Regions from separate parts of the Streptomyces sp. NPDC037273 genome, predicted to be linked through region 1. Evidence: riboswitches for the same ligand, from Rfam matches in the RefSeq annotation. Region 1 holds a riboswitch; each other region holds the start of a gene.

What was found. Region 1 has a riboswitch for cobalamin ahead of ACZ7G1_RS01765 (energy-coupling factor ABC transporter permease). Riboswitches for the same ligand answer to the same signal wherever they lie in the genome.
Region 2: linked by a shared signal. The riboswitch ahead of ACZ7G1_RS32310 (cobalamin biosynthesis protein) and the one ahead of ACZ7G1_RS01765 (energy-coupling factor ABC transporter permease) in region 1 are both predicted to bind cobalamin.
Region 3: linked by a shared signal. The riboswitch ahead of ACZ7G1_RS10560 (ribonucleoside-diphosphate reductase subunit alpha) and the one ahead of ACZ7G1_RS01765 (energy-coupling factor ABC transporter permease) in region 1 are both predicted to bind cobalamin.
Region 4: linked by a shared signal. The riboswitch ahead of cobN (cobaltochelatase subunit CobN) and the one ahead of ACZ7G1_RS01765 (energy-coupling factor ABC transporter permease) in region 1 are both predicted to bind cobalamin.

The regions. Positions count from the first base shown of each region.
Region 1 is NZ_JBVJVO010000001.1:398,343-400,531, forward strand. Features, by position in the region: gene ACZ7G1_RS01760 (energy-coupling factor ABC transporter substrate-binding protein) at 1-443, opposite strand, end outside; gene ACZ7G1_RS01765 (energy-coupling factor ABC transporter permease) at 464-1,162, opposite strand; cobalamin riboswitch at 1,191-1,423, opposite strand; gene ACZ7G1_RS01770 (PTS-dependent dihydroxyacetone kinase phosphotransferase subunit DhaM) at 1,508-1,894, opposite strand; gene dhaL (dihydroxyacetone kinase subunit DhaL) at 1,975-2,189, opposite strand, start outside.
Region 2 is NZ_JBVJVO010000016.1:133,895-136,083, reverse strand. Features, by position in the region: gene ACZ7G1_RS32320 (inorganic phosphate transporter) at 1-731, shown strand, start outside; gene ACZ7G1_RS32315 (hypothetical protein) at 748-969, shown strand; cobalamin riboswitch at 1,084-1,223, shown strand; gene ACZ7G1_RS32310 (cobalamin biosynthesis protein) at 1,259-2,189, shown strand, end outside.
Region 3 is NZ_JBVJVO010000003.1:272,706-274,894, forward strand. Features, by position in the region: gene ACZ7G1_RS10560 (ribonucleoside-diphosphate reductase subunit alpha) at 1-1,399, opposite strand, end outside; cobalamin riboswitch at 1,531-1,690, opposite strand; gene ACZ7G1_RS10565 (GNAT family N-acetyltransferase) at 1,708-2,189, opposite strand, start outside.
Region 4 is NZ_JBVJVO010000006.1:417,532-419,720, reverse strand. Features, by position in the region: gene cobN (cobaltochelatase subunit CobN) at 1-1,241, opposite strand, end outside; cobalamin riboswitch at 1,288-1,413, opposite strand; gene ACZ7G1_RS19475 (cobalamin biosynthesis protein CobG) at 1,497-2,189, shown strand, end outside.

The DNA of each region.
Region 1 (2,189 bases):
GGCCCGCGGGTGTCACGACCGGCAGCGCGGTCGCCGTCGGCGGGCGCGTCGGGGCCGTCGGCCGCCGTCGTGGCGGAGCCGGGCCCCTCGGCCGGCACCTCACCCGCCCCATCCGCCTCAGCCGCCCCTCCGGCCTTCGCCGCCAGCGCCGTCCCCTGCCGCCGCCCGCGCCGCAGGCCGAAGTAGTACGCAAGGACCCCCGCGCCCAGCGCCGCCTGGAGGGCGAACAACGCGGACTCGATCTCGCCGGACGGCGGTTCGTACAGGGGGCTGAACCAGGGCTCGTAGTCGGGCTCGAGCTCGGTGATCGCGGTCTCGGCCTCCGCGTCGGAGCCGGTGAACGGGGCTTCCTTGTGGTCGCCCAGGCCGAGCACGAGCGGCAGGACCGCGAGCGCGACGACGACGAGCAGCAGCAGGCCGTTGATCTTCGCGTTGCGGCTGATCTTGCGGCTGATCTTGGGGCTCATCGGGTGGCCGCCTCGTCCTGGAGTTCCGTGCGCGGGCGGGGGAGCACGCCCAGGCGGGTCAGATCACCCTTGCTGGACTGGGTGAGGAGCCGCATCACGAGCACGGTGAGCAGGCCCTCGCTGACGGCGAGCGGAATCTGCGTCACCGCGAAGATCCCGCCGAACTTGGCGAGCGCGCCGGGCACGCCGCTGCCGGGGTCGGGGAAGGCGAGCGCCAGCTGCACGCTGGTGACGCAGTACGTGGAGAGGTCGGCGACGAACGCGCCGAAGAAGACGGCGACCATCAGGGGCGTACCGAACTTCCGCAGCAGCCGGTAGGTCCCGTAACCCGCCCAGGGCCCGACGATCGCCATCGAGAAGGCGTTCGCGCCGAGCGTGGTGAGGCCGCCGTGGGCGAGCAGCAGCGCCTGGAACAGCAGGGTGATCGTGCCGAGGACGGCCATGATCGGCGGCCGGAACAGGATCGCGCCCAGGCCCGTACCGGTCGGATGGGAGCAACTACCCGTCACCGAAGGCAACTTGAGCGCCGAGAGGACGAACGTGAAGGCGCCGGACGCGCCGAGCAGCAGGGTGGATTCGGGGTTCGACCGCACCTCGCGGGTCAGCGCGCGGACCCCGTGGACGACGAACGGGGCGGCCGCGACGCCCCAGGCGGCGGCGTGCGCAGGGGGAAGATACCCCTCGGCTATATGCATGGTCGGGAGACCTCTCCAGCACCTCGTGGATGGACAACGCACCCTGGCCGGTCTCCTGGCTGACGGTCATGCCGTCCGACTCCGCCTTCCCACACCCCGACGGTCTCCCGTCGCGGTCCAGTGGCTTCCCCGAGGGCGTTCCCGCGGGGGTGGAGCCGGACCTCCCGATCACAGTGGCGAGGGCCGCACCGGTACTTCACCGGTTTCCCGTACACCAAGGCCCTGCGACATTAGTGCGTTGACCAGGTACATCACAACACGGTCGCCACCCGGTGCGGCCTCTCCGTCACTCCGCGCACCCACCCCCGAGGCCCGTTCCCGGCGGTGTACGTACGCCTCCGCGCCTCATTCCTTGCGGTAGCCGTACGCCTCCGAAGCCGCCGCCACCACCGCCTCGATGTCCCCGCCGACACTCGCCGTCACCAGCGCCGCGACCGCCCCCTCGACGAACGGCGCGTCCACCAGACGCGCCCCTTCGGGCAGTTCGTCCCCCTCGGCCAGCAGGGCCTTCACGGTGAGCACGGCACTCCCCAGATCGACCAGGAGCGCCACCCCGGCCCCCCGGTCGACCTCCTTCGCCGCCTCCGCGATCAGCTCGGAACTCGTCCCGAGCCCCCCGTCGGCGGTCCCGCCCGCCGGCGCCACCGGCGCCAGCTCCCCACCGCCCGCGAGCCCCCGCGCCAACTCGGCCACCGCCCCCGCCACCGCCGCACTGTGCGACACGAGCACGATGCCGACATGCGCGGAACCGGCACCCGCCGGACCCCCGCGCGCCCCGCCCGCCTCCGGAGCCGTACAGCCGCCCTCCCCGCTCACGACACCCCCTCCGCGTCCGCGGTCTCCGCGAGCGTCGCGAACAGCAGCGCCGAGGACGTCGCACCCGGGTCCTGATGCCCGACGGACCGCTCGCCCAGGTAGCTCGCCCTGCCCTTGCGGGCCACCAGGGGTACGGTCCCCACGGCACCCTCATCGGCCGCCCGGCGCGCCGCGCCGAACGAGTCCCGCAGGGCCTCCACGGCCGGCGTCA
Region 2 (2,189 bases), on a different contig from region 1:
CCTCCGCCGGCCTCGTCTCCCTCGCCCACGGCACCAACGACGCCCAGAAGACGATGGGCATCATCACCCTCGCCCTGGTCGCCGGCGGCACCCTCGCCCCGGGCTCCAACCCGCCGGTCTGGGTCATCGTGTCCGCGGGCCTGGCGATCGCGCTCGGCACCTACCTCGGCGGCTGGCGCATCATCCGCACCATGGGCAAGGGCCTCACGGACCTCCAGCCGCAGCAGGGCTTCGCCGCCCAGACCAGCGCGGCCACGGTCATCCTGGCCTCCTCCCACCTGGGCTTCTCCCTCTCCACCACGCACTCCGTCTCCGGTGCCGTGATGGGCGCGGGCCTGGGCCGCAAGGGCGGCGTCGTCCGCTGGTCGACGGCCACCCGCATGTTCGTCGCCTGGGGCCTGACCCTGCCGGCCGCCGGCCTGGTCGCCGCGGGAGCCGAGTACATCGCCCGCCAGGGCGACTGGGGCGTCTACACGGTCGCGGCCTTCCTGGTCGCCTCCTGCCTCGGCATCTGGCTGATCTCCCGCCGCCAGGTGGTCGACCACACCAACGTCAACGACGTCGAGGCCGAGGCCGAGGCCGACGGCGTGGTCACCACCGCGATCGCCGCCGTCACCCCGCCGCCGGCCGGCTCCGTCGCCGCCGTCGCGGACGAGGACCTCAAGACCACCATCCCCGCGCCGGTCCCCACGGACCCTGCCGCTCCCCCGGCCCCCGCCGCCGCGGTCTAAGGAACTGGAACCAAGCATGAAGATCGACTGGGCAGCCCTCGGCTCCGTCTTCGGAGTCAGCCTCGTGGCGACCGTCGCCCTGGTGGGCCTCTTCACCCTCGGCATCATCGGCCTCTCCAAGCAGGAGCAGGCCGCCGCCCAGGGCGGCTCCGCCGTCCTGGCCCGCACCGGCGCCTACGCCTGCTTCGCCCTGTGCCTGGCGGCCGTGGCGTACGGCATCTACCTGATCGTCGCCTGACGGTCCCCGGTTACCTCGGCCGGGCGGTCCGCACCTTCGGGAGCGGGCCGCCCGGCCGTCGTGTTTGTGGTGCTCCGCACAGTGACGCGACGCAGGTCAAGGGTGAGTTGACGGGTGTTCTCGGCCCGTGGTGGACTTCCGGGGCCATTACGGCGGCAGCAGAGGAAGCCCGGTGCGAATCCGGCGCGGTCCCGCCACTGTGACCGGATCCGAAGGGTCCGGGAGTCAGGAACTCTCGCCGCCGGTCACGTCGATCCAGGGCGCGGACCCTGAGTGAGGACATAGCGCCATGCCCGGCTGCAGCCGCAGCGTTTCCCGAGCCACCGGTGTCTTCGCGTACGGAGCGGCCCTCGGCCTCGCCGTCGACCGGCTCGTCGGCGATCCCCGCCGCGGCCATCCCGTCGCCGCGTTCGGCCGGGCGGCGGCCGGCGTCGAACGGGCCCTGTGGCACGACCACCGCGGCTGGGGAGCCCTCCACACGGCCGTCTGCGCCGGGACCACCGCCGCCGCCGGCGCCCTCGCCGCCCGTACGGTACGGGGCAGCCGCGCCGCCTCCGTCGCCCTGACCGCGGCCGCCGTCTGGGCCGTCGTCGGCGGGACGACCCTGGGGCGCGAGGCCCGCGCCATCGGCGGCGCGCTGGCCGCCGGGGACCTGGAGGTGGCGCGCGAGCGGCTGCCCCACCTCTGCGGGCGCGACCCGCACTCCCTCGACGGTCCCGCGATGGCCCGCGCGGTCGTCGAATCCGTCGCCGAGAACACCTCCGACGCGGTGGTCGGCGCCCTGTTCTGGGGCGCCGTCGCGGGCGTGCCGGGACTCGTCGGCTTCCGGGCCGTCAACACCCTGGACGCGATGGTCGGGCACAAGTCGCCGCGGCTGCGCCGCTTCGGCTGGGCCTCGGCCCGGCTCGACGACGTGGCCGGCTGGCCCGGGGCGCGCCTCACCGCCGCCCTGGCGACCGTCGCCGGCGGGAACCCGCGCGGGGCCGTACGGGCCTGGCGGGCGGACGCGGCGAAGCACCCCAGCCCCAACGCAGGACCCGTCGAGGCCTCCTTCGCGGGCTCCCTCGGCGTGCGGCTCGGCGGCACCCTCGCGTACGGCGGCCGGGTCGAGCACCGGCCCGTGCTCAACGGGGAGGGGCGGGCCGTCGAGGTCGCCGACATCGAGCGGGCGGTCCGGCTGTCCCGCCGGGTCACCGGACTGACCCTGGCCGCCTGCGTGG
Region 3 (2,189 bases), on a different contig from region 1:
GGTCCCAGTCGATGTCCGAACCCACGACGAACGAGCCGAGGTTGACCGAGCCGAGGTTGCAGACCGCGGTCTCGCCGTCGTTCGTGACCTCGATGATCTCGGTGCAGAGGTTCGAGGAGTGCACGACCGAGCCCGGCTCGGCGGTCTGGTTGGCCGTGCGGTTCGAGGCGTCCTTGAAGGTCATCCAGCCGTTGCCGGTCTGCGCCAGGGTCCGCATCATGCGGCCGTACAGGTCGCGGGCCGGCATCGACTTGCGGGCCAGGCCCTTGGCCTCGGCGGCGCGGTAGGCGGCGTCGAACTCGTCGCCCCACAGGTCGACGAGCTCGGGCACGTCCGAGGGGGAGAACAGCGACCAGTCGGCGTCCGCGTTGACCCGGCGCATGAACTCGTCCGGGATCCAGTGCGCCAGGTTCAGGTTGTGCGTACGGCGCTGGTCCTCGCCCGTGTTGTCGCGGAGCTCAAGGAACTCCTCGATGTCGGCGTGCCAGGTCTCCAGGTAGACCGCGGCGGCGCCCTTGCGGCGGCCGCCCTGGTTCACGGCGGCGACGGAGGCGTCGAGGGTCTTCAGGAACGGGACGATGCCGTTCGAGTGGCCGTTGGTGCCGCGGATCAGCGAACCGCGGGCGCGGATGCGGGAGTAGGACAGCCCGATGCCGCCGGCGTGCTTCGAGAGGCGCGCGACCTGGTGGTAGCGGTCGTAGATGGAGTCCAGCTCGTCCTGGGGGGAGTCCAGGAGGTAGCAGGAGGACATCTGCGGGTGGCGGGTGCCCGAGTTGAAGAGCGTGGGGGAGGAGGGCAGGTAGTCCAGGCGGCTCATCAGGCCGTAGAGGGCCGCCACCTCGTCGAGCGCGCGGACGCTCTCGTCCTCCGCGAGGCCGCAGGCCACCCGGAGCATGAAGTGCTGGGGGGTCTCGATCACCTTGCGGGTGATCGGGTGGCGCAGCAGGTAGCGCGAGTAGAGGGTGCGCAGACCGAAGTAGCCGAAGCGGTCGTCGCCGGCGGCGTCGATCGTGGCGTCGAGGCGGTCGGCGTGCAGCGCGACGAAGTCGGCGGTGCGGTCGGCGATCAGGCCCTCGCGGTGACCGACGGCCACGGAGGCGGAGAAGGAGACCGCGCCCTGGCCGGCCGCCTCGTCGGCGATGGTGAGGGTCAGGAGCCGGGCGGCGAGCCGGGAGTACGCCGGGTCCTCGGCGATCAGGCCCGCGGCCGCCTCGGTGGCCAGCTCGCGCAGTTCCGCCTCGTCCGACGCGGCGCTGCGGCCGCGCAGCGCGGCGGCGGCGACCTTGCCGGGGTCGGTGTCGGGGAGATCGGCGGTGAGATCGGTCAGGGTCCGCAGCAGTACGGTGCCGGGTCCGTCGCTCTCGATCTCCGTGGCCGGATCGGCGGGCGCGATGGTCACGTGGGGGCTCTCCCTCGCTCGGCTCCTGGCCGCGGGCGGGGGAAGGCGGGCGAGGCATCCGTACGCGCGGATGCGCCGCGTCCACCGGCCCACTCCGCGAGGCCCGGACGTCAGTGACACCCGGAACGGACGGACCGGGTGCGCCGCCGGCAGGTCCTCGGACTCGCTCCGTACGAAACCGCACGAAGCACACCGTTGCGGGACAGTTCCGGATTCGCGCCGGATTTCCCTGCGTCGACAGCGAGGATGAGCATACATGTGGGGGGCGCCGCTGACGGCACCCCCCACATGTTGTGTCGGTCCGGGGGCTACAGCTCCAGGGCGTAGGTCCGCAGGGAGTGCTCGGGGATCGGCTGCCAGTCCCGTTCCGGCGTGCGGACGAAGCCCATCCGCTCGTAGATCCGGTGCGCCGAGACCATCTTGGCGTCCGTGGAGAGCACCAGGCGGGCGCAGTCGGGAAGGGCCCGCGCCCGGTCCGCACAGGCCCGTACGAGCGCCTCTCCGACGCCCCTGCCGCGGGCCTCCGGCGCGACCACGAGCATCCGGAACTCGGCCTCGCCGGGGACGGCGATGTCCGCCCAGGTGGTGCCGCCGGGGGCGAAGGTCACCCCGCCGATGATCCGGCCGTCCGCGTCGGCGGCGACCAGGACCTCGCTCTCGCGCGCCCGGCGCTCCGTGTCGCGCAGTACGGCCAGGTAGAAATCGTCCTCGCCGTGCAGCAGCAGCCCGTCGTTCAGATACGTGAAGCCGGTGAGGTCGCCGAGCTCCTCGTACTCCTCGGGCCGTACCG
Region 4 (2,189 bases), on a different contig from region 1:
TTCGCGAGCTGCTCCTCGGTGAGCCAGTCCTGGTCGTGGCCGCCGGCCTCGATGAGGGCGTAGATCAGCTCGTCGCCGTCGCCGGAGACCAGACCGGGCAGCTCGGCCTCGGGCCCGAAGTCGTAGCCCTCGGCGATCAGGCGGCGGAGCAGCGCGACCGCGGAGGCGGGGGTGTCGAGGCCGACCGCGTTGCCGATGCGGGAGTGCTTCGTCGGGTACGCGGAGAGGACGAGCGCCAGCTTCTTCTCGGCGTTCGGGATGTGGCGGAGCCGGGCGTGCCGGACGGCGATGCCGGCGACGCGGGCCGCGCGCTCGGCGTCGGCGACGTACGCGGGCAGGCCGTCGGCGTCGATCTCCTTGAAGGAGAACGGGACGGTGATGAGCCGGCCGTCGAACTCGGGCACGGCGACCTGGCTGGCGGCGTCGAGCGGCGACAGGCCCTCGTCGTTCTCCTCCCACGCCGAGCGCGAGCCGGTCAGGCACAGCGCCTGGAGGATCGGCACGTCGAGCGCGGCCAGCGCCCCCGCGTCCCACGCTTCTTCGTCGCCGCCGGCCTGCGCCTCGGCGGGCTTCGTGCCGCCGGCCGCGAGGACGGTCGTGACGATCGCGTCGGCGCCGCCGAGGGTGGCGACGAGCTCGGCCTCGGGGGCCCGCAGGGACGCCACGTACAGCGGCAGGGCCTGGGCGCCGGCGTCCTCGATCGCGTCGCAGAGGGCGCCGACGAAGGCGGTGTTCCCGCTCATGTGGTGGGCGCGGTAGTAGAGCACGGCCACCGTCGGGCCCTCGGTGCGGCGCGGGGTGCGCTCCAGCGGGCCCCAGGTGGGGGCGGCCGCCGGGGCCTCGAAGCCGTGGCCGGTGAGCAGGACGGTGTCGGAGAGGAAGCGGGCCAGCTGCTCCAGGTTCGCCGGGCCGCCGTGCGCCAGGTAGGCGTGGGCCTCGGTGGCGACGCCGACGGGGACGGTGGAGGCCTCCATCAGCTGGGCGTCGGGGGCCTGTTCGCCGCTGAGGACGACGACCGGCTTCCCGGCGGCGCGGATCGCGTCGATCCCCTCCTGCCAGGAGCGGAGCCCGCCGAGGAGGCGGACGACGACGAGTTCGGCCTCGTCGAGGAGGCCGGCGAGGTCGGCGAGGGGAAGGCGGGCCGGGTTGGCGAAGCGGTACTCCACCGGTCCGGTCGCGGCGGCGTTCGCCGCGCGGGCGCTGAGCAGGTCGGTGTCGGAGTGCGACAGCAGGAGCAGCATGGCGTGCGCAGGCCTTCCTCGGGGTTGTCCGCGCCCCGGGTGGTCGTATGGATGGCAGGAGTTCCTGACTCACCCGTGCCGGCTCGGCCGGTACGGGCTCACAGTGGCGGGACCGCGCCGGATTCTCACCGGGCTTCCTCCCCGGGGTCCTGGGACCCCATGCCGATCTGCATCCTAGATCGTGGCGCGGACAGGCCGAAGAGAGCCGGGGAGTCGGCCGGATCACACCCGGTGAGCGGCCCGTTCCCCGTGGGTATGCTCGCCGCCATGCCGCCCACCCCACCCTCGACGCCCGAGCGGAACGAACCCCCCGCAAGGGACCGTGGCGACGCCTGCCCCGGGGCGCTGCGCCTGCACGCCGCCGACGACGGCGGCCTGGCCCGACTGCGCCTCCCCGCAGGCAGACTGACCGCACGTCAGGTCGAGGCGCTGGCGGACGCGGCGGAGTCCCTGGGCGACGGGTCGGTCAGCATCACCTCCCGGGGCAACGCGGAGCTCCGCGGCCTCGCGGACGGCTGCGGCGCGGAGCTCGCCGCGCTGCTCGCGGACGCGGGCCTGCTGCCCTCGTCCACGCACGAGCGCGTCCGCAACATCGTCGTCTCCCCCGCCGCCGGCCTCGACGGACTCGGCGGTCCCGAGGTCCAGTTGTGGGCCAGGGAACTCGACGCCCTCCTCTGCGCCGAACCGTGGGCGGCAACGCTTTCCGGCCGTTTCCTCTTCGTCCTCGACGACGGGCGCGGGGACGTGGCCGGGCTCGGCGGAGATGTGACCTTGGTCGCAGTGGAGGGGGAGTCGGCGCTCCTGTACGTCGGCGGGCGGGCGTTCCGGGTCGCCGGAGCCGACGCCCCCCGCGCCGCGCTCGCCGCCGCCGGGGCCTTCCTGGACGCCGCACGCACGGCCGGAACCGGCGCCTGGCGGGTCGCGGAGCTCCCCGAGGGGTACGCCCCC